DNA from 4 places in the Brevibacillus parabrevis genome. Region 2 is predicted to be linked to each of the others. Evidence: riboswitches for the same ligand, from Rfam matches in the RefSeq annotation. Region 2 holds a riboswitch; each other region holds the start of a gene.
What was found. A riboswitch is a leader RNA that binds a small molecule or an ion and turns the genes downstream of it on or off. The one in region 2 is predicted to bind cobalamin.

Region 1 (5,858 bases), 2.5 Mb from region 2:
CAGCTTCGGCCGAAAGAATACCAATCTATTGAACATGGATGGGTGAATGGCTGAGCAATTGGATGGTTTGCTTTTGAGAAAAATGTGGTATTCGGTGATCAATCACCGAGCAGTTTATTTCCGCTGACGGCTATATTATTGTTGCCCCGATGTGGAATTACGGCGTGCCGCCGATGTTGAAGGTGTATATTGATGCGGTGTGCATCGCCAGAAAAGCATTTCGCATGACGGAAAACGGCGCGGATGGCGTCATTTCCGTCTAGAAACAACTATAATGGAAAAAGGGCCGCCCCGAACATCCATTCTTGTTCGGGGCGGCAATAGTGGCAGTAGCGATGTCGTTACTCGACGTAGCGAATGAGGTGTTCGCGCGGCTGTCTTGTTTTCGGGCGCGGCTCGCTTTTGCGGTAGCCAAAGGCAACCATGCAGGCTACGCCAAAGCGTTCCTTGTCCAGCAGTCCTTCAGCTTGCAGGAGTTCCTCTGCCTGTTTTTTGTCGAAGCCTTCGATCGGGCAGGAATCGATGCCGATCATGGCGGCTGAGGTCATCATGTTGCCAAGGGCGATGTACGTTTGTCTGGCTGCCCATTCGAACATGACGCGCTCGTCTGCAAACAGCTCAAAATCTTGCTTCAAAAATTTGTCGTACATGGCGCTTTTCGCGGTGATGACGTTTTCCGGCAAAAGCTGCACGTTTTTCATCTGGTTCACTACGTAGTCGGAATCAGCCGCCATCTCTTGCTTGGTACGCGCCAGGATGATGACAAAATGACTCGCTGTAGCCAGTTGCTTTTGCGCCCCCCAGGAAACGACAGACAGCTTGTCGCGCAGAGCGCGGTTTTGCACGACGAGAAAGTTCCAAGGCTCAAAACCGAATGAGCTGGGAGAAAGGCGAGCCGTTTCCATAATGAAAGCGAAGTCTTCTTGTGCAATCGTTTTGTCTGCGGCAAATTCTTTAGTGGCGTGTCTAGTTTCGTATGCTTGCAAAATCTGTTCTTTTTGGATCATGTTATCCTCCAGATAAGGTAAGTTATTTTGGGGAAGTCATCGGGTAGAACGGACAAAGGACAGGACGGTTTCGATCAGCTCTGCCTCCTGCTCCCACAGTACCAGGTGTCCCGAAGCGATCTCGTGGTAGCGCGCGTCAGGCAGGAGAGCGGCCATTTCCCTTGTCTGCTCCACAGGCACCATGCGATCGTAAGTCAAGCCGATGGCCAGTGCTGGGGCAGTGACTTTGCCAAGCAAAGGCCGCAGGTTGATGCGAGTGTCAAGTTCAGCCTGTTTGCCAGTACCTTCGGCAAGTGTCGCAGCCAAATTGGCGGTAAACTCATGCAACTGCTCCAGTGTTTGAAACGAGCTGTAAAACGCCGGGCTGAAGCCAGTGTGGATGGCGAATTGGGCGAACAGCTCCCGATCCTGGCGGAACAGCTTTTGCCACAGATCGAACTGATAGGCGACAGCGAGATCGCTTTCTACCCAGCCCGCGATCGCTGTCACCGATTGGACTCGCTCCGGGTATTTGGCGGCGATGGCAGCTGCAACGACAGCGCCGAGCGAGTAGCCTACGACATGAAAGTGCGTAAAGCCTTCCTGCATAACTGCCTGCACATTTTGCTCGACCAGATCGTCCAGCTCCAGCCGCTCGCGGTCGTCTTGCGTTTTGCCCGAGCCGCTGTAATTGGGGGTGATGACGGTAAAGTCAGGTGCCAGCGCCTTGCCGAGATTGCCCCACGTGCCTTCGTAACTGCCTCCTGTACCGTGGATCAACAGCACGGCAGGTCCGCTTCCTTCTACTGCATATGCGACGTTTATGGGACCAACCTGAACGAATTTTTCCATGAGGGCCTCCTTGAAATCGTGTTTTACAAAAGTGATCTTACCGAATACACTGTAAAAAAGTAAGTACGCACTTTTTCGTTGAATACTTACCAAAAGGGAAGTGAGAACCATGGGGAACCAACAGGTGATTTATCAAATAAACGGCAAACAGTTTCAGTGTCCGATCGAGCTGTCTGTTTCCATTCTTGCAGGAAGATGGAAAACGACGATTATTTGCCAACTGATGAACGGGAAAAAGCGGTACGGTGAGCTGAAGAAAAACATCATGGGCGTGAATCACAAAATGCTCGCGGAACAGCTGCGGGAGCTGGAAGAGGCGGGGATTGTGCTGCGGCATGTGTACCCGGTCGTTCCGCCAAAGGTGGAGTACGAGCTGACAGAGCGGGGAGAAGCACTGCGTCCCGTGATTGAATACTTGATCAAATGGGGAGAGCAGTTTGGCACGCCTGTGGCGGATGAAGTGGAGCCGACTGCCTAAAACTGCTGAAAGCACCGGGCCATAATCGCATACGACAACCATACGACCACCTGAGAACGGCGGATTTTTTTCGGGCGAAGGCAAAAGAGGGAAGGAAGCGGCCGATTTGTTTTTACGGTCCCCCCTCCCTATGAAAATAATGGTATAATCAGCCAAGAATAGCATGCAGCTAGGTGCCTTTGCGAGAGCAAGGGGTAACAGGGAATCGGGTGAAAATCCCGAGCGGTCCCGCCACTGTAATTGGTGAGTTCTCTTTCCAACATGTCACTCGGTATGGAGCATAACCATCGGGGAAGACGAAAGAGCGCGATGAGCCAAAAGCCAGGAGACCTACCTAGTTTGTCACACCCGTAATCCTTCGCGGAAAAGGTGAGGTGTAGGAAGAAGCTGCGACAGCTTGTGTCTATTTATTCATGATGTCGACTGATTACTTCTACACGTTTGCCTCGTCCGGCGGGACGGGGCTTTTCTATTGATCACAAAAAGATAGGGAGTGGAAACGATGCTGCAAAAGAACCGGAAAAGCTGGATCGGCAAAGTATGGCTGTTTGGCCTGCTCACGATTTTTTTGGTCGTGACTGGCTGCTCTGCTGCTTCACCGTCATCGTCAACGCCTGCGGAACAGAAAACTGAACAGGCGGTGCCGCAGGAAAAGCAGGAGCTTGCTTTTCAAGATTCCGCAGGGACTGCGATCACGGTAAAGCTGCCAGTAGAGCGGGTGGTCGTGCTCAATCGCAACACGGCAGAAGCGATCAAGCTGCTGGGAGCCGAGCAGTACGTGCTGGCTACAGGCGACACGACGGTCAAAAATAACCCGTACCTCGGATTTGACAGCAAGCCGGATGTGGGGGAAACGAAGCAGATCAATCTGGAGCAAATCATCAGCTTGAAGCCGCAAATCGTCTTCGCCTATACGAATCGCCCCGACAAGACGCTGGAGGAAAAGCTGGAGCCAGCCGGAATCAAAGTCGTGCGAATGAACAACTATTTGCCGGAACAGATGGATGAGGAGCTGAAGCTGCTCGGCAAAATTTTTGATAAATCGGACAAGGCAGACGAATTTCTCGCCTGGAAGCATTCGATTGAAAAGCTGTTAGCGGACCGGGTGGCGGGCATCAAGGAGGAAGACAAAAAACAGGTGCTTGCCTTGTCAGCCGGATTTCTCAATACGAACGGGGGCTACCGGATTTTCCCCAGCCAGTCGTTAGACGGGAAGCCAGGAGTAGGGGAAGGCTACGCGACGATTCTGGCTGGCGGGAAAGACGCTGCCGACTTGCAATGGAATCCGGCGGAGGCGTCGACTACGATCATGGTCGACGAGGAATATGTGCTCAAGCGCAACCCGGAGGTCATTACCCTGCACGGCACCTGGCTGGGTGGCTACAATGTGAAGGATACGAAGCCGTTTGAAGAAGCGCTGCGCCATATTATGAGCACGACATCTGTTTCGCGGCTCAAGGCGGGGCAAAGCAAAGACATTTACTTTTTCTACACCAACTTTGTCGGATCGGACAAGCGGTATATCGGCAATCTCCAACTAGCCAAATATTTGTACCCGGATAAATTCCAGGATATCGATCCCGAGCAGTATGCCAAAGAGTATTTTGAAAAATGGTTAGGCGTGCCATACCAAGGCATTTGGCACTATTCGTTCAAAGATGTTCAATGACAGCCAAGGACAACCGCTGAGCAAGCCAGTGCAGCGACCGATCCAGGCCATCTATCACGGGAGCGTGAAAAGCAAGCTGCTCATTTTGACAAGCCTTTTCCTCCTGCTGGTGCTGCTGACGCTTTACGCAGTCAGTCAAGGGGCTGTAGAAGTTGCGTTGCCTGAGCTTTTGGCTATTTTGTCCGGACGCGCTTCCGATGAGATGACCGCCTACATCGTATACGAGATTCGGCTGCCGCGCATGGTCATGTCGATCATTACAGGAGTTTCGCTGGCATGTGCCGGTGCGATTATGCAGGCGATTTTGCGCAATCCGCTGGCAGACCCTTTTACGCTCGGCGTATCGAGCGGAGCGGCTTTTGGAGCAGCATTGGCGATCGTGGCCGGGACGAGTGTGTTTGGCATCAACCTCGTTTCGAGTGGACAGTGGATGATCGCTCTTAATGCCTTTGTGTTTGGCTGTCTCGCTGTGGGCGCGGTCTACGGCATCGCCAAGCTCAAAAACAGCTCGACGACCGTACTGCTTTTGGCGGGGGTGGCCATTGGGCAACTGTTTTCGGCGGGCGTTTCCGGTTTGAAGTTTTTTTCCAACAACGAAGCGTTGAAAGACTTGGTTGTCTGGCTCATGGGAGGATTTTGGGGAGCGAAATGGCAAGTGCTGCACATTTTGCTGCCGCTCGTGATCATCTCGCTTGTCCTTTTGCTGAAATACGCCTGGGACCTGAACTCGCTATGCGCTGGCGAAGATGTAGCGCGAACGCTCGGCGTCAATGTCAAACAAGTCCGCTGGGTGTGCCTTTTGCTCGTTACCTTGATGGCCTCCGTCACGATTGCCTTCACAGGGATTATCGGGTTCATCGGGCTGGTGGCACCGCATATCAGCAGAATCATCATCGGGACGGATTATCGATTTTTACTGCCGTGCTCTTGCCTGATGGGCGCTTTGCTGCTGCTCTTGTCAGATACGGCAGCCCGCATGGTATTATCTCCGATCGAGATTCCGGTAGGCATCATCACCGCGTTGTTTGGCGCCCCGTTTTTCGTCTATTTGCTGTTGAAAAAGCGCAAGGACTACTGGGCATAAGGAGGACGGTCGGGTGTACATGCAGGTCAAGGATTTATCGATCAAGTACGGAACGAAGATGATTCTGAAGCAAATTCAGATGAACTTGCAAAAAGGCGAGGTCGCAAGCATCATCGGGCCAAACGGTGCCGGGAAAACAACCTTGCTCAAAAGCATGGCGTCGATTATCCCGGTGGAACGAGCGCGGATCTGGATCAAAGACAGAGACATTCGCTCCTATTCGGCTAACGAGTTGGCGAAAACGCTGGGGTACGTGCCGCAGCACACGGCTTTCGGCTATCCGTTAACGGTGTTGGAGACGGTGCTTCTGGGCAGGAAACCGTACATGCAGTGGAACGTGACCGCTCACGATCTGGAAGTAGCGGGAGCAATCATGGAGCGGCTGCAACTTGCGGAAATGGCGCAGCGTTATATGGACGAGCTGAGCGGAGGCGAGCGGCAAAAGGTACTGATTGCGCGAGCGCTTGCCCAAGAGCCGGAAATACTGCTGCTGGATGAGCCGACGTCCGCTCTCGATATTCGCCATCAACTGGAGGTGCTGGAGCTGGTTCGGCAGCTTGCCCTCCAGCAGCAAGTGCTGGTCGTGTTGATCATGCACGATCTGGAGCTGGCGGCCAGATATTCAGATCGCGTGTTTTTGCTGCAGCAAGGGCAAATTTATGCTTCCGGGCGGCCGGAGGAAGTGTTTACCTCTGCGAATATGGAGCAGGTGTACGGAGTAAAAGTCGAGATCGGGCAGGGCAGCAGCGGTCTGAAGTTGACGGCCACGCTGCCAGAGTCGCGATAAGC
Region 2 (5,858 bases):
TTCCAATTGACTGCTTTCATAAGGCGTTCCTCTTCTCTATCAACTTGTTCCAATGACCTACATCTGTTGTTAAACGGCGCAGCTAATGCACTCTTCTACCGTCAGATGCTTGGTGCGCGTGTAGTAGAGCGACTTCAAGCCTTTTTTCGCCGCGTAAATATAGTAGCGAGCCAGCTCTCTTGTCGAGATGTTGCTGTTGACGTGCAGCACGGTAGAAATCCCTTGATCCACATGCTCCTGGATTTCGGCAATCAGATCGATGACTTTGAACTGGTCGATCACATAGGCAGACTTGTAGTAAAAATAGTTCTCTTGCGTCAAGTACGGCATCGGGTAGTACGTGGTCGAGTTCGCATACGTTCTCGTCTCGATATGCTCCACGATCGGCATTACGCTCGATGTCGCATTCTGAATGTAGGAAATGCTCTGTGTCGGAGCAATCGCCAGACGATAGGCATGATACAGCCCGTTCTCCTGCACTTTTTGCTTGAGAGAAGCCCAGTCCTCTGGCGTCGGAATGTGCACGCCCTCGAACAGCTGCTTGCCTTTTTCCGTACGCGGACGGTAATCGGTTGCGAGATATTTGTCAAAATAAGTGCCCTTGGCGTACTCCGACTGCTCAAAGCCCATGAAGGTTTCCCCTTTTGCCTTGGCAATCTCGGCGCTCATCTCCAGCGAGTAAAAGTTCATCATCATGAAGAACGTGCGGGCAAAATCTTTTGCTTCTTCACTCTCATACGCGATTTTGTTTTTCGCGAGGTAGCCGTTGAGGTTCATCGCACCCAATCCGACAGAGTGCAGCTCGCGGTTCGCTTTTTGCACGCCCGGCGCATTTTCCACACGGGTTACATCGCTGACGGACGTAATCGCTTCGATGCCTTCGCGCACGGATTCACGGATTTTTTTGTGCTCCATCACGTTGACGATGTTCAGGGAAGCCAGATTGCAGCTGATGTCGCGGCGGATGATGTCTTCCTCGCCGTAATTCGTGATCGTGGTAGTCTCCTGCAACTGGAAAATTTCCGTGCACAGGTTGGACATTTTGACCGCTCCAATATCTTTGAGCGCGTGGTTTTTGTTCGCATTCGTCTTGTTCATGATGTACGGATAGCCCGATTCCATCTGGATCATCGCGATCTTGGTAAGCATCTCGCGGGCGCTCATGACGATCTTTTTCTTGATGCGCTCGTTTGCGACCAACTCGTCGTACATCTGATCGAGATCCAGATCATCCAGATGAACGCCGTATTCCTTGTAGACCGAATAAGGAGCGAACACGGTCAGAGGCTTGTTCTCCTCTGCCAGCTTGTAAAACACATTCGGCACAATCAGGCCGATCGACAATGTCTTGATCCGCGATTTTTCGTCAGCGTTGATCTTTTTGCAATCGAGAAACTCGTTGATGTCCCAGCCAAAAATGTTGTAATAAGCTGCCCCGGAGCCTTTGCGCTGTCCCATCTGGTCGGCGTAGGAAAACGCATCTTCCAAAAGCTTGAGTACAGGCATGACGCCTTTGGCTGCGCCCTCGACGCCTTTGATCGGCTCTCCCCGCCCGCGAAGCTTGGACAGATTGACCGCTACGCCGCCGCCGATTTTCGAGAGCTGCATGCAAGTTCCGAGCACGTAGTTGATCGAGTTCAGGGAGTCGTCCATTTCCAGCAAGAAGCAGGAGACCATTTCCCCGCGGCGGCTTTTCCCTGCATTGAGGAATGTCGGTGTAGCCGGCTGGAGACGCTGTTCCATCATGGAAACAGTCAGGCGCTTCGCAAGCTCGAAGTCTCCGCGGCCGAGCGAGAGAGCAACAATCGCTACCCGATCCGGGTACTGCTCCAAATACGTGGACTTGTCGTCCGTTTTCAGAGCGTAGTCTTTGTAAAACTTGGAGATGGCCATGTACGACGCGAATTGAAAACCAGTGTCATGCGCCAGTCGGAAAACTTCGTCGACCTGTTCAACGGTGTAGTCCTCATACACATTTTCATAAAAATCATGCTGGATCAAATAGTCCATCCGCTCTTTGACACTGTTGAAGGTCATGGTCTTCGCCTGCACTTCCTCCATGAAGACGGCGACTGCCTCTCTGTCTTTTTCCAATTGGTAAAACCCGTCGTTTCCACGCTGCATTAGTTGGTTGTTCAATTCAATGTGCCGCAATTGCTGCCACCCCACTCGTAAATTGTTCCACGTCACGGCCGGTACCGGACAATTCAAACTTGGAAATCACCGGAACGCCATACTGGATCGCGATTGTATCTGCGCTTTTGGCAAAGCTGGTGCCCCAGTTGCGATTGCCGCTGGCAGACACTCCGCGCAAATAGACATGATTTCGCTTCAGGAAACGGTCCACCTTCTCTGGCACCTGCCCGAAGCCTGTCGTGTACGTCACCAGGATGAACGGCTCGTCTAGCACCATCTCCGGATCGATTTCCACGCGCGGCAGATCGATTTTGTTTACGAATCGTCTCACGTTTCCTGTTTTTGAATCAAAAGCGATTATCATGTCCCTCATCCTTTACTGCAATTGTATACTTTTTAGCCAAAGTAAAAGCGCATTCGACGCCAAAATGTCGAATGCGCATGATGATTCCCATCGTATCCATTCAGCATGACAAACGAATGGAGCGCTCGAACACTTCCCTATCTTCCGTAGGTTACACAGTGCTTGCAGTCAGGCAGGTCTCCTGGCTTGGGGTCATTGCTCCATTTGGCCTTCCCGATTGGCTCAATCAGTGGCGATCACAAGCAAATGGAACTCTCTCATCACAGTGGCGGGACCGCGTCGGAATCTCACCGACTTCCCTATTAAGTCTACCAAATATAGCGTGGTAAACACCTGTCCGCATCAATATGTAGTTGGTAAAACTTACTTTACCTCAATATATCGTAGGAGTCAAGCTTGGCATGTTCAATTTTCGTAGTGATAATCTCTCTCATTTCTCTATTGCCAATCTCTGGTTTTCGTCCATATAATAGGTTTCGTGTACATAAAAGTTGACGCCTACGGACGAATGGAGAGTGACCCATGATGGACAGTACGACTTACGAGGCAGTAGCGATTCCCCGTTCCCAAACGAGAAAAATAACATACAACGATCGTACGTTCCACCTATTTGTGAGCACGCCAGACACAGCCCCGCCGCCAACAGGCTTTCCTGTCATCTATTTGCTGGACGCCAACTCGGTTTTCGGCACGATGACCGAAGCCATTCGCCTGCAATGCCGCGCTCCTGAAAAAACAGGCGTGCAACCAGCCATCGTCGTCGGCATCGGCTATCCGACGGAAGCGCCTTTCCATCCGTCCCGCTACTACGACTTCACGCATGTCGTTCCGCAAGACGAGCTGCCCGCTCATCCGCGCGGCGGAGAATGGCCGGAAATGGGCGGCGCCGAAAGGTTTCTTTCGTTTATCGAGAAAACGGTGAAGCCTGCTATCGAAAAAGATTTTCCTATCGATCGTACCCGCCAGACGATCTTCGGTCATTCTCTCGGCGGCTTGCTGGTGCTGCACGCCCTGTTGACGCGGCCGCACGAGTACCAATGCTATATCGCCGGCAGCCCGTCCATTCACTGGAACGAAAGCGTCCTGCTCGAAGAAGAGCGGCGCTTGCCTGAACGGCTTACAGACGAGCTGAAAGTCAGAGCGCTCCTGACGATCGGGGAACTGGAGAACGACGGGCGCTTCCACGTCAACGTCAAAGCTGAGGCCATGGCAAAAAGGCTGTCCGCTCTCGGCACAGGTCAGATACAAGCCACGTTCCGTCAATTCCCGGACGAAAATCACACCTCTGTCTTGCACGTCCTGATCAGCCACGCGATCCGCTTCGCTTCCAAAACCGCTGCCTGCTAACCAGGGCAGCTTTTTCTTTTCCCAAAACCGGCCAACAACCGCTCCACGCACGCAAAAAACCGCCCATACGAAACATATGAGCGGTCATGCACGCATTTCTGCTCTTTTTCGGCTTACTGGAGGGACAACACCTTGTTGATCTGCGGCAGCTCTTCAATCGCCGCTACAACTGTTGGCGTAATCTCTTCATCCGTGACGCAAACAAGCAGGGCGTTCTTCCCTTTTTGCTCGCGCGACACGTTCAGCTTGGAAATATTGATTTCGTGGTCAGCCAGTTTGCGGGATACGTCGTAAATGACCCCGGGATAGTCGGTATGGTGCACCAAAAGACCGTGACCGCCCGGCGGAATCCGACAGGCGCAGTAATTGATCTCACTGATGTACACCTCGCGCCAGTCCTGGGCGAACGTATATTTGTTCGCGCCCACGCGCAAATTCGCCAAATGGTTGGCGTATTCACCTGAGCTGTTTTGCACGGAAACGCCGCTGCCCAGCCCTTCCAGAAGCAAGGACGCGATCTGCTCTTTGTTTTCATGGGCCAAAATGCTCAAGGTTGCCCCTGCAAGCTGCGGCTCCAGTCTGCTAATCAATTGGGCCAACTCACGAAGTCCAGCGTATTGGGTCATGTAATGCCCTCACTCTCCCAGTCAAGGTTATCCTTCATTTCGGAAGAATCCACTCTTCCGGCTCTTTGATGATGGAGGAATGGTTTTCGGAACGGTACCAAGCTGTCAGGCTTTCCCCGTCCTTTTTGTACACAATGCGGTAAATCGTATTGCCTTTTCCGCTTTTGGCAAAAGGGCTTTCATCGGCAGGAACAGCGGTCACGCCGCCCGGTTCAATCACGCCGCCTTTTTCCTTGATGACAGCCTGGATCGTCGCCATGTGCTCACTGCTCGTAGCCGACATTCCCATGTAAGCGAGAAACCCCAAGAGGAGTGCTCCCGCCAAAAACGAAACGATAATCACTTTGGATTTTTTCGTTGCATCCACCAAGCGCTTCCCCCGTATATTAATTCTCTTTATCTATCGAACGCACCTTGTCGATCGTTCCTCCGCCGAGACAAACTTCGCCATCGTAGAAGACGACGGCCTGTCCAGGAGTAACGGCTTTTTGCGGTTGAGCGAAAACGACCTCTACGGTGTTGCCTTCCTGCACGTGTACCGTCACTTGCTGATCCGGCTGACGATAACGGAACTTCGCGGTGCAGACAAACGATCCGGTTGGCTTGTTGGCGCTAACCCAGCTCACGTCTGTCGCCAAAAGACTGCTTGAGTACAGGCGGGGATGATCGGAGCCTTCCCCGACAATCAGTGCGTTGCGTTCCAGATCCTTGTCCACGACAAACCACGGTTGACCGCTCGTGCCGTGTCCGCCGCCGATTCCAAGCCCTTGGCGCTGACCGAGCGTGTAGTACATCAGTCCATCGTGCTGCCCGATCACGGTTCCCTCGACAGTCTCGATATTGCCGGGCTTCGCTGGCAAGTAGTTTTGCAAAAACTCGCGGAAGTTGCGTTCGCCAATGAAGCAAATCCCTGTGCTGTCCTTTTTCTTTGCGGTGTAAAGCCCTGCTTCCTCGGCGATTTTGCGCACCTCGGGCTTTGGCAAATGTCCGATGGGAAACATCGTTTTGGACAACTGCTCCTGGCCGAGCACGTTGAGGAAATACGTCTGGTCCTTGTTGTTGTCCGCGCCTCGGATCAGCTTGTACTCCCCGTCGATGAATTTCACCTGCGCATAGTGGCCTGTCGCGATGTAATCGGCTCCCAGGTCCATCACTTTTGCCAGCAGTTCGCCAAACTTGATTTCGCGGTTGCACATGACGTCCGGGTTCGGAGTGCGCCCGCGTTTATATTCATCCAAAAAATACTGGAATACTTTATCCATGTATTCTTTTTCAAAATTGACGGTGTAATATGGAATGCCGATCTGTTCACAGACGCGCCGGACATCCTGGAAGTCTTCTTCCGCCGTGCAGTGGCCGAATTCATCGGTATCATCCCAGTTTTT
Region 3 (5,858 bases), 2.2 Mb from region 2:
ATATGGATACACTCGTCCAGCGAATCGCTGTCGTCGCGCTTGTAAAACAGAAAAGTCCCTTCCTTGAACGGGCCTTTCTGGGTTGCGTCCTTCCAGATCAGCATGCCGAGCGTGATGAAATAGCCCTCCTTGAAGCGGATGACACCTGTAATCACAGAATCGATCGTGGTTGGAATGATCGCGATGGAGCTGCTCAACTGATGCACATATTCATACAAAGCTTTGTTCGTTTCCTTCAAGTCAAAGCCGGAAACGTGGACAAGCTCTTTTTCTCTCAATTTCTCCACAAGCTGCTGAACACAGAGCGTCTTATTCAAAGCTGAAATCACAATCTCACCACTTCTCCCGTTTTAAGTAGGTCCATTCTCTTTTATTCGCTAAAAACAGACATTTCCCTACAAAATCCGGCCGACATTTCTCAAGATGGCAAAGTTGTGCGTATACCCATTTCCGTCCGAACGGCTCCGCATATGATACAAGGGACAGATAACCTATGGAAGTGAGGCTGAACCATGAAGCAGAACAATGGTTTTTCTGCGGAAGACCTGGCGTTGATGGCGGCCGTTGTGGTTCTGCTGGGCGATTTCTTGGCCTTCTTGTCCATTTTGAAAGAACGGCAAGAAAAAGAAGACAAAGGGAACAACAACTGAGCAAAAAAGCCCCTCTCGTTCTTGTTAGCCGAGAAGGACCTTTCGGTAATGACTACGATTTTCCTGTCAAATATTCGTCTTTCGCTTTCTTTTCCTTTTCTTCGGTCGTCATTTCCTTTTCCAACACGTTGAACATGAGCTGATCTTTGACCTTCTCGGGAAACTCTTGTTGCTCCTCGCCAGCAAGCGAAGAACTCATCAACGAATCGTGCTCCATCAGGGATACCTCCAAAAGGAATTTTACGGATAGAATACCCTTGGATTGTTCTTGCCATGCGTCAAGAAATCGCGCACAACAAAAAACGGCCGCCAGCGCGACCGCTTCTCCGTCGCTAACGGACAGCAACCTGTCCAGTCAGCAGACGCTTTTTCAATTCCTCCAGCGAACAAGGGACGCGCTCTCCAGCTTCTTGTCGCCATTCCTGCGGCAAAGCTTCCCACACGTCAGCGATGAGCGGCATGCCGAGATGCAGGCTTTCCAGCAGCTCCCTTTGTGCCAATGCCTCTTGCGGCTCCCCGGCAAATACGAGTTTGCCCGCATCCATCACGCAAATCCATTCCGCCCACTCAAACGCGATATCCATATCATGCGTCGCCATTAGCACCGTTGTCCCGTTTTGGTGAATCGCATCAAGCTCGCGCAAAAGATTTCGCGTCTGATAGCGGTCGAGATACGCCGTAGGCTCATCCAAAAGCAACAGCTCCGGTTCCAGCACCATGACCCCGGCCAAAGCCAGTCGACGCTTTTGCCCCAGGCTCAGGTGATGAATCGGCACGTCAGCAAGCTCGGTCATCCCGAACGCCTGAAGAATCGCCTGTACCTTTTGGCGAATCACGTCCGCCGGCAGGTTCCGGTTGCACAGCCCGTAGGATACATCCTCCGCTACGGTACTGGCGATCAGTTGGTGCTCCGGGTCCTGGAAGACAAGACCGACTTTTTGCGTCATCTCCTGCAAGGCAGCGCGTTTGTAGCTGAGCGGCGTCCCTTTCCAGCTCACTTGCCCTTGCTGCGGCTGGATGATCCCGTTCCCGTGCAAAAACAAAGTAGATTTGCCGCAACCGTTTCGTCCGAGCAGCGCGCATTTTTTCCCTTCTGGAATGCCCAGGGACAGTCCGCGCAGCACAGGGCCGCGGCCACCCGGATAGGCGTAGTGCACGTCAGCAAATTCCAACAGCCATGATGTCAAAGCATTATCCCCCTGTCCACCACTCCAGCAAAATCAGCAGAACACAGCCTGCTATCGACTCCCATTCATATCGTCTGGAGCGGGAATGACTGTGCAAAGAAAGCACTTGCAAGCTTTCCCCGAAGCCTCTGGCTGCCATCCCTTTGTACAACGCATCGTATTTGCGCATCGCCCTGACGAACAGCTGGGCAGCCAGACCGCCGATGTCGCGCATCGTCGCGCGAAATCCCCGGTGTCCGCCACGCGAGCGCTGAGCAATCCACAACTGATGGGAGACGCCGAGCAACACGAAAATAAAGCGGTACATAATCATCAGCAAATCCGTAACGATGACCGGAAGCCGCAGCTTGCGCAACACCTGCAAAATCTCGGCAAACGGCACCGTAAACAAAATAAAGGAAAAGCAGGCAAGGCTGGCCATCGTTCGCCAAAACAGCACCCACACCTTGCTGATGGCGCTCATTGGAACGTATATCAAATAAGGGCCGACATGCCACGCCACTGCCATCTGAGTCACAGGAGCTGTCTCCGCCCTTGTCGCTTCCAGCAGAAGTGCAGGCAAACCCAAAACAAAGAACGAGAGAGACAAAAGAAGAAATCCGAAATAGAAACGGACGGGAATACGGGCATATCCGATCACCCATACTCCCATCCAAATGCAAATCGCCATTTGCAACCACTCATGTCCTGTCAAAACGAGCAAAATCAACGCGCTCGCAAACAGAAGCTTGTGTTCCGGCGGCAAAAATCTCAGACGGTTTTGATACGAAAGAGAGTCAAGCTGCTGCCAGTTCATTTTTTGTTTTTATCCAGCCGACCTTTGTACAAGCCCATCGCATAGCCGACAATGCCCGCTCCCAATGCCGCTTGCACGGCAAACAGCAAGCTCTCCGTCTCGCCTCCTGGCGGTTCAAGCAGCGGCTGGAACCACGGCTCGTACGCAGGGGCAATCTCCTTGATCGCTTCCTCTGCCGCTCCGTCCGCTCCGCCGAACTCCGAGTCCTGCACCAAAAGCAACGGCACGATCGCAAGCACGACGACACCCAGGAGCAGCAGCCAGTTCATTCCTTTTTTCACAGCGATTCCTCCCGTTTCAGCAAGCGCAGCTCCGCCAGCTCTTTTGCATTGTAAGATTGAAGCCAGTTCCAGACGAGCACGGTCAGAAGCCCCTCGCTGATCGCCAACGGAATTTGTGTGATGGCAAAAATGCCAGCGAACTTGGCGAAAGAAGCCAATACCCCGCCAGACTCAGCCGGAAAAGCCAGCGCCAACTGAACAGATGTCACTACATAAGTCGCCAGGTCAGCAAGAGCTGCCGCAGCGAAGACAGCCAAACGTTGTCCTCCGTTGGCACGGACAATCAGGCGGTACACCCCGTAAGCCACCATCGGCCCGACAACCGCCATCGAAACGGCGTTGGCGCCAAGCGTGGTCAATCCGCCATGCGCCAACAGCAAGGCTTGGAACAACAGCACCAGACTGCCCAGCACAGACATCACCCACGGGCCGAACATGATCGCCCCAAGTCCTGTTCCGGTAGGATGGGAGCTGCTTCCCGTCACCGAAGGAATTTTCAAAGCAGACAGCACGAAAGCAAAGGCACCTGATACGCCAATAAGCAGCTTCATTTGCGGGTGTTCTTTGACGATTTTGTTTAACGAACGAATGCCAAGAATGAAGAACGGAATAAATACTACCCACCAGAACAACGCCCACGACAGCGGCAAATACCCTTCCATAATGTGCATCGCGTAAGAAGTTTGCGGTTCATTTACGAGAAAGTAAAGAACAAAGCCCGCAATCAATAAACAGGTCGAGACAAAGCGTGATCGATTCAAGGCAACTTCTCCTCCTTTGCTGTTCTTTTTACCGTTTTTTCCAATCAAAAAAGCCCCATCCGATAGCAGACGAGGTATGCGCACAAAACAATAGACATGAACTTCTGTCCAATTGCTCCGTATTCACCGCTCCTTTCCGCGAAGGTCTCCAGGGTGTGGCAAGTAGGTAGGTCTCCTGGCTTTCAGATCGATGCGCTCTTTGTCCTTCCCCATATGAATATGAGTGGAACTTCATCAAAGAGAACTCCCTGATTACAGTGGCGGGACCGCTCGGGACTTTCACCCGATTCCCTGTTACCCTTCGTGCTCATGCACACAAAGGCACCTATTGCCGACAATATCCAATTGTTTGACAGTTCTTGCTTGTCCTACATTATTATACTCAATCGCCCAATCCAGCGTAAAGCTTATTATCAAAAGGCTCCTGCAACCGATGACCTTTTGGCGAATGTCATTGACTGCACGAGCCTTGTTTTTGGTTCTACGTTTTTGATTCTACGCTTTCGCGTCCACGCCAACCGCTTCGTTGATGTGGGAAAAACCGTCCCGCTGCATCAGCTTGAGCAATTGCTTGTTGATCTGCTTCGAAATGCCAGGCCCTTGATAAATCATGCCAGTATAAACCTGGACCAGGCTGGCGCCCGCGCGTATTTTCTGATAGGCGTCTTCTCCGGTAAAAATGCCTCCGACACCGATAATCGGCACTTTGCCTCCGACTTCCTGATAAATCTCTTTCACCCACGCTGTCGATCGCTCTGTCAGCGGCTTTCCGCTCAAACCGCCCGCTTCCTCGGCGTACCGATGCCCTTGAACAGCTTCCCGCGACAGTGTCGTATTGGTGGCAATAATCCCGGAAATGCCTTCCGCCACAGCCCCTTGCACGACATCGCGCATATGCTCGTCAGACATGTCTGGAGCTACTTTGAGCAAAATCGGTTTTTTCTGAATGCCGCGCGCTTCCAGCTCAGCCGCTTTCTCGCGTATCGCCCGCACCAGCTGGCGCATGCTTTCTGTCTCCTGCAAGTCGCGCAAATTCGGCGTGTTCGGCGAGCTGATGTTAATGACGAAATAATGGCCGTACGCATAGAGCATGTCCAGACACTTGATATAGTCAGAAGCCGCTTCCTCATTAGGAGTGACTTTGTTTTTGCCAATATTGATCCCGATCGGAACATCGGAATAAGCGTAATCTACCAGATGCTGCGAAGCCAAATACGCACCGTGGTTGTTGAAGCCCATTCGGTTGATCACTGCTTCGTGTTCAGGCAAACGGAACAAGCGGGGCCTCGGATTGCCAGGCTGTCCCTGCGGCGTCAAAGTCCCGATTTCCACAAAGCCGAACCCGAGCGCACCGAGCGCATGATACACTTCGGCATTTTTGTCAAAACCGGCGGCGAGTCCTACCGGATTGGGAAAAGTCATTCCCCACAGCTTTGTCGCCAGACGCTCGTCCTTCAACTGGAACATCATTCTGAGCAAGCTTTTTCCCGGAGCAGAATCTTCCATCAGCTTCAAGGCACCAACCGTTTTTTCATGAATCTCTTCCGTATCCATCTGGAACAGATATTTTCTTATGAGCTTATACATCCCGGCTGCACTCCTTACTCCATTTTTACCTCATTGTAGAATACCACACTTTGTTTCTCGTGGGCTAACCTTTATACGCGATACATATTTCCAGTCGAGCAGACAAACTATAACAAAACCAGCGATTTAAAAGGGGACGTATGTTTCATGAAAGCAGACGGAAAAATCGGGATTGGCCAAGCGATCATGGTCATGATGCTCTCAATCGGAATAACCAACCATGTTACCCTTATTCCTCTGCTGCTCAGCAAAGCTGGGCGCGATGCCTGGCTGAGCGTCATTATTGGCGCCATCCCCTTTGCCGTTTGGGCATACGCCCTGTTTTTCATCAATAGACGGATCAAGCAGATGTCGCTGTCCCAGTGGCTTCTTTTGCGATCAGGAAAAACCGTCCGGCATCTGCTCCTCGCCCCGATCATCCTTTGCCTGTACTTGATGGCCCTCGTCAATTTAATCGATACGCAAACATGGACTACCGTCAACTATTTGCCGCAGACACCGGAATGGGTGACAGCGCTTGCCCTGATCATTTTGTGCGTGTTCGCCTCTTACGGCGGCATAGCTTCTGTCGGCATTACTTCCGGCATCCTGCTGCC
Region 4 (5,858 bases), 750 kb from region 2:
CGAGAGTCTGGAAAAGGTTGACTTCCAGTAAAACCGGATGGAATGTGAAAGCCAAGCAGGGTAAGAGGAGAAAACCTCTTCTTACCCTTTCTTTTTGCACCTAGCCATTATCTTTTTGTAAGGAAAGCGAGGAGATGGCATTGCTATCCTACAGCATCCGAAGAATTTTTATGCTCATCCCCGTTCTACTGGGCATGTCCATCGTCGTATTTTCCATCATCCGTGCCATCCCAGGTGATCCGGCTCTGACCATATTGGGAGAGAAAGCAAGTCCGAAAGCGATTGAAGATTTACGGGAAGTTTTAGGCTTGAACAATCCGTGGTACATTCAATACTTTGACTATTTGAAGCAAATCATCACCGGAGATTTGGGAGTTTCCCTGCATTCCGGAGCAAGCATCACGCAAGAAATCGGGCCGTATTTGGCCGCTACTACCGAGCTGACGATCGTCAGCATGCTTTTCGCTGTGATTATCGGAGTGAACGCAGGAATTTTGTCTGCGTGGAAGCAAAACTCCTGGTTTGACTACTGTGCGATGTTGATCGCCTTGATCGGTGTCTCAATGCCAATCTTTTGGCTAGGTTTGATGGAGCAATGGTTCTTTGCGCAAGAACTGAAATGGCTGCCATCCGTTGGTCGCGACAATTCGCGTAATCCTGTAGAGGCCATTACGCAGTTCTATATACTGGACACGATTATGGCTGGACAGTGGGATCAGCTGTGGGAAGTGGTCAAGCATTTGATCCTGCCCGGAGTGGCTCTCGGAACGATTCCGATGGCGATTATCGCCCGGATTACCCGATCGAGCATGCTGGAAGTGATGCGTGCGGATTACGTCAGAACAGCCCGGGCAAAAGGCTTGGCGCAGTTCTGGGTCGTGTACAAGCATGCATTGAAAAATGCAATGATTCCCGTGTTGACGGTGATTGGTCTGCAAACAGGCTTGCTCCTGGGGGGAGCGGTGCTGACCGAAACGATTTTTGGCTGGCCCGGCGTCGGCCGCTACATTTTCACAGCCATCGGAAACCGGGATTATCCGGTGATCCAGTCCGGCATCTTGGTGATCGCTACGATTTTCGTACTGATCAATCTCTTGGTCGACCTTCTGTATGCTTACATTGACCCGCGCATTAAATACCGCTAGAGGAGGGACAAAGGAGATATGGCAGAAACTCACGTACAGACTGTGACCTGGAAAGTAAAAGATGAAGAAGTAGTCTCTCCTTGGCGGGAAGCGTGGAGGGCGTTGCGCAAGAACAAGCTGGCGATGGTCGGATTGGCGATTATCCTGTTTTTCGTGGCGGTCGCTGTGTTTGCTCCGATGATCGCGCCGTATCCTTACGATGAAGGCGAGCTGGTCATGAAAAACAAGCCGCCATCGGGGGAGCACTGGTTTGGAACGGATTACAACGGGCGGGACGTGTTCAGCCGCGTCGTGTACGGGGCGCGCATTTCCTTGTGGGTAGGCACCTTTTCCGTCATCGGCTCGGTCGTCGCCGGAACGATTCTCGGCTTGCTCGCCGGATTTTACGGCAAATGGATTGACACGCTGATCTCCCGCATTTTTGATATTATGCTGGCGTTCCCAAGCATCCTGTTGGCGATTGCGATTGTCGCGATTTTGGGGCCGTCTTTGCAAAACGCGCTGTTGGCGATTGCCATTATCAACATTCCGACTTTTGGACGTCTGGTTCGCTCGCGGGTTCTCAGCTTGAAGGAAGAAGAGTTCGTCATGGCGGCGCGCGCGATCGGGATGAAAGATTCCCGGATCATTATGCAGCACATTTTGCCGAACAGCCTGGCTCCGATCATCGTGACAGGGACGATGGGGATTGCTACTGCGATCATTGAAGCGGCGGCACTCGGCTTCCTTGGACTCGGTGCGCAGCCACCGGAGCCTGAGTGGGGGAAAATGCTTTCCGATTCCCGTCAATACATTCAAAAAGCGCCGTGGACGGTTATTTTTCCCGGACTGTCGATCATGTTGACCGTACTTGGCTTCAACCTGATTGGCGACGGCTTGCGGGATGCGCTTGATCCACGGATGAAAAATTAGTTGTAGTGCGAAGGGCAGTAGGGACACAAGCGTCCAGGCTGCCCCTTTTTTCGCGTCTGCTGGCTTATTTTCTTTGGGCATATGCTGGAGGATTCATGAGAGAATTTTCCGCTTCTCTCTTCTTTTTTAGGCAGGAAAATGGTATTCTCAGGGGTAGAATATTGTCGAAAGAGAAGGTGACGCAGTTGTTCCAGGAGCGTATTTCGAAGCTGCACGATTTTTTGGCAAACCATGAGTTAGACGCGGTATTGATCACTTCTCCCAAGCATGTTTACTATTTGACCGGGTTTTTTACTGATCCGCACGAGCGTTTTATGGGGCTGATCATTCCGGCCCAAGGCGAGCCTTCGCTGATTGTGCCTGCCCTTGATCGGGAAGCGGCGGTGGCAGCATCGTTTGTTCAGACGATTCTTACACATACGGATACGGACAATCCGTACGAGATTCTCAAGCAGGCGTTGCCAGCGGGCTTGTCCAAGCTGGGCATCGAGAAAAGCCACATGACGGTAGAACGCTTCGAAGCCATGGGACAAGCCGTCGGTGCGCAGAGCTACACCGATGTGGAAGAACCGCTTCGTGAAATGCGCCTGATCAAATCGGCAGATGAAGTTGCCCGTTTGAAAAATGCGGTTCAACTGATCGAAGATACGCTTGGCGAGACGTTGAAAAAATTCAAAGTCGGTCAGACCGAAATGGAGATTGTCGCGGAACTGGAATTTCAGATGAAGCGTCTGGGAGCAGATGGCCCATCCTTTTCCACGATGGTACTGGCAGGCGAAAAATCGGCATTGCCGCATGGAACGCCAGGTTCGCGCCAGGTGCAGGAAGGCGATTTGCTGCTGTTTGACATTGGCGTAGCAGCTGATGGTTACGTTTCGGATATTACCCGCACGTTTGCCGTCGGGGAAGTCAGCGAACAACTGCGCGAAATTTACGAGACAGTGCTTGCGGCGAATGAGGCGGCGATTGCAGAGGTTCGTCCAGGCGTGACTTTTGCCCATCTCGACAAGACCGCTCGCGACTTGATTGCCGCGCGAGGCTATGGCGAATACTTCATGCACCGACTGGGACACGGTTTGGGCATGGATGTGCACGAATATCCGTCCGTACATGGTCAAAATCAGGAAACGCTTCGCCCGGGCATGGTGTTCACCATCGAGCCAGGCGTTTACGTACCGGGAGTAGGCGGCGTGCGCATTGAAGACGATGTGCTCGTAACCGAATCAGGCGTGGAAGTATTGAGCAAGTTCCCGAAACAACTGACTGTGATTGGCTAACGATCACGAAACACACAATTTCATATGAATCTGATGGTGCTGGCTGGAATTGTTTGGTTCCGCCAGCTTAATAGGGAAGTCCGGTGAAAATCCGGCGCGGTCCCGCCACTGTAAACGAGGAGTGCCTAGTACGCAGCAACCACTGTTTTTCGCGAGACGAAAAATGGGAAGGGAACTAGGCATGTTGATTCGTGAGCCAGGAGACCTGCCATGAGATCATTTGCAATCGACCCACGAGGATGGGACAGATGTAGAAGCAATCTTTAGAAAAGGCGCTCCACAAACGCTGGCTCTATAGATATGTCTGCGTATGTCGAGCACCTCCCGATTGGAAAACTGGGAGGTGCTTTTTTCTATGGGTATCATCGTGGCAGCAACACGTGGAGAGGGGGAGATGCCATTTCCTGTATTGCCAAACGGAGCGGCTTTCCGTATAGTGTAGATGTAATTCGTAACAATTACGATTTGCATAGCAATTGTTTTCATCGTACAGAGAACATGAAAAGAAGAGAGGGTAACAAAACAAATGAATAAAACACCTAAGAAAAAGAAGGCCTTGCAAGGATTTTGGTTCGCGTCTGTGACTGCAATCATGCTGCTCATGTCTGCGTGTGGTTCCGCAACACCGGCAGCTCCTGAACAAGCTGCTACCAAGCCAGGCTCGGAGCAAGCTGCCCAGCCTGCCGCTGGCGAAAACAAGCCAGTGACAATCGTCAACAACGGCATCGAAATGACTTATCCGGAAGCACCAAAACGCGCTGTCACCATGAACCAGCACGTGACGGAAATTATGCTCGCTCTCGGTCTGGCTGACAAAATGGCCGGGACTGCGTATTTGGACGATCAAATTTTGCCTGAGTTGAAAGCTGACTACGACAGAGTGCCTGTGCTGTCCGACAAGTACCCGACGAAAGAAGTGCTGATGGCTGCCAACCCTGACTTTGTGTATGCAGGCTGGAAAAGCGCCTTTGGCGATAAAGGTGTAGGCTCGATGGAGGAGTTGGAGAAAGCAGGGGTCAAATCGTACCTGCAAGAGTCTTCCAACAAGCCGGGCCCGACTATTGACGACGTATTCGCTGACATTGCAAACATCGGCCGCATTTTCCGCGTGGAAGACAAGGCGAACGAACTGATTGGCAAAATGAAAGCGGAAATGGAACAAACGACAAGCAAAATCGGTACCGTGGACAAGCCGCTCAGCGTGTTTGTGTACGATAGCGGAGAAGATCAGCCGTTCACAGCTGCAAACAACTACATGACTGCCCTGATCAAGGCGGCGGGCGGCAAAAACGTGTTTGACGACATTCAAAAAGGCTGGGCAACCGTGAGCTGGGAAGAAGTCGTGAACCGCAAGCCTGACGTTATCGTTGTCGTGGATTACGGCGACAAAACGATTGATCAGAAGAAAGAGTTTTTGCTCGCCAAAAAGGAACTGGCTGACTTGCCAGCGATTCAAAACAAACGTTTGATTGTATTGCCACTGTCCGCAGCCTCCGAAGGGGTACGCGCACCGATCGCGCTGAAAATCCTCGGCGAAGGACTGTACCCGGATAAATTCAAATAAAGAACGGCTGCTTAATTAAGGAGGGAACGGCCCTGCATAAGATCAAGATGCCCTTCATCATCGTTGCCCTGCTGATCGGGTTGCTCGTCTCGATTACGTTTGCGGTAACACTCGGCTCGGTGGAAATCAAACCAGCGACAGTGTGGAAAATTGCCTTATCGAATCTTCCGCTGACCAACCAGTGGATCGAAGTGGATTGGTCAAAAGGAGAGCAGACAATTATCTGGGATATTCGGTTTCCCCGTGTCCTGTTGGGGGCAGTTGTCGGGGCTGGTCTATCTGTTGTGGGGGTTGCGATTCAGTCTCTCGTTCGCAACTCCCTGGCAGATCCGTACATATTAGGCGTTTCCTCGGGAGCATCGGCTGGAGCGACTTTGGTGATTTTGTTCGGAGCATTCAGCATGTACGGACAATTCGCCCTGTCGTTTGGCGCTTTCACAGGGGCGCTTGTCTCGATCCTGCTTATTTTTACTTTGTCGCGAATCGGCGGGCAAAACTCGACCGTGCGCTTGCTCATGGCGGGGATTGCCATTTCTGCGATTTTGTCGGCGATTACGAGTCTGATCATTTTCTCTGCGCCAAACGAACACGGCATCCGCTCGGTGTTGTTCTGGATGAGCGGCAGTCTCGCGGGCGGCAAGTGGGAGTATTTGACCATCCCGACATTGATCGTGGTCATTTGTCTGATCGTGCTGCTGGCGCAGTATCGTTCGTTGAATGCGATGCTGATGGGCGAGGAGTCTGCCGGGACGCTTGGGGTCAACACGGTGCAATTTCGCAAGCTGCTGTTGGTCATTACGGCCCTGCTCACGGGAGTGATCGTCTCGATCAGCGGAGCGATCGGATTTGTCGGTTTGATGATGCCGCATATCGTGCGGGTTATCGTCGGTTCCGATCACCGACGCGTCTTGCCCGTCAGCGCCTTGCTGGGAGCGATTTTTCTGATCTGGGCGGACGTGA

Region 1: another riboswitch for cobalamin. It lies ahead of IRJ17_RS07965 (ABC transporter substrate-binding protein); the one in region 2 lies ahead of nrdI (class Ib ribonucleoside-diphosphate reductase assembly flavoprotein NrdI).
Region 3: another riboswitch for cobalamin. It lies ahead of IRJ17_RS09080 (energy-coupling factor ABC transporter permease); the one in region 2 lies ahead of nrdI (class Ib ribonucleoside-diphosphate reductase assembly flavoprotein NrdI).
Region 4: another riboswitch for cobalamin. It lies ahead of IRJ17_RS22560 (ABC transporter substrate-binding protein); the one in region 2 lies ahead of nrdI (class Ib ribonucleoside-diphosphate reductase assembly flavoprotein NrdI).

What each region holds. Positions count from the first base shown of each region.
Region 1 covers NZ_CP064090.1:1,665,376-1,671,233, forward strand. Annotated here, with positions in the region: gene IRJ17_RS07945 (NAD(P)H-dependent oxidoreductase) at 165-263, shown strand; gene IRJ17_RS07950 (NAD(P)H-dependent oxidoreductase) at 342-1,004, opposite strand; gene IRJ17_RS07955 (alpha/beta fold hydrolase) at 1,044-1,838, opposite strand; gene IRJ17_RS07960 (winged helix-turn-helix transcriptional regulator) at 1,948-2,316, shown strand; cobalamin riboswitch at 2,471-2,668, shown strand; gene IRJ17_RS07965 (ABC transporter substrate-binding protein) at 2,819-3,985, shown strand; gene IRJ17_RS07970 (FecCD family ABC transporter permease) at 4,014-5,069, shown strand; gene IRJ17_RS07975 (ABC transporter ATP-binding protein) at 5,089-5,856, shown strand.
Region 2 covers NZ_CP064090.1:4,152,766-4,158,623, forward strand. Annotated here, with positions in the region: gene nrdF (class 1b ribonucleoside-diphosphate reductase subunit beta) at 1-20, opposite strand, end outside; gene nrdE (class 1b ribonucleoside-diphosphate reductase subunit alpha) at 70-2,154, opposite strand; gene nrdI (class Ib ribonucleoside-diphosphate reductase assembly flavoprotein NrdI) at 2,141-2,500, opposite strand; cobalamin riboswitch at 2,655-2,852, opposite strand; gene IRJ17_RS18790 (alpha/beta hydrolase) at 3,026-3,847, shown strand; gene IRJ17_RS18795 (ACT domain-containing protein) at 3,961-4,473, opposite strand; gene IRJ17_RS18800 (hypothetical protein) at 4,508-4,840, opposite strand; gene mnmA (tRNA 2-thiouridine(34) synthase MnmA) at 4,860-5,858, opposite strand, start outside.
Region 3 covers NZ_CP064090.1:1,914,357-1,920,214, reverse strand. Annotated here, with positions in the region: gene IRJ17_RS09110 (hypothetical protein) at 1-329, opposite strand, end outside; gene IRJ17_RS09105 (hypothetical protein) at 513-650, shown strand; gene IRJ17_RS09100 (hypothetical protein) at 703-867, opposite strand; gene IRJ17_RS09095 (energy-coupling factor ABC transporter ATP-binding protein) at 983-1,837, opposite strand; gene cbiQ (cobalt ECF transporter T component CbiQ) at 1,842-2,633, opposite strand; gene IRJ17_RS09085 (energy-coupling factor ABC transporter substrate-binding protein) at 2,630-2,914, opposite strand; gene IRJ17_RS09080 (energy-coupling factor ABC transporter permease) at 2,911-3,675, opposite strand; cobalamin riboswitch at 3,824-4,019, opposite strand; gene IRJ17_RS09075 (quinone-dependent dihydroorotate dehydrogenase) at 4,171-5,262, opposite strand; gene IRJ17_RS09070 (GerAB/ArcD/ProY family transporter) at 5,410-5,858, shown strand, end outside.
Region 4 covers NZ_CP064090.1:4,907,116-4,912,973, reverse strand. Annotated here, with positions in the region: gene IRJ17_RS22580 (ABC transporter substrate-binding protein) at 1-31, shown strand, start outside; gene IRJ17_RS22575 (ABC transporter permease) at 135-1,145, shown strand; gene IRJ17_RS22570 (ABC transporter permease) at 1,164-2,057, shown strand; gene IRJ17_RS22565 (M24 family metallopeptidase) at 2,243-3,334, shown strand; cobalamin riboswitch at 3,352-3,561, shown strand; gene IRJ17_RS22560 (ABC transporter substrate-binding protein) at 3,861-4,898, shown strand; gene IRJ17_RS22555 (FecCD family ABC transporter permease) at 4,946-5,858, shown strand, end outside.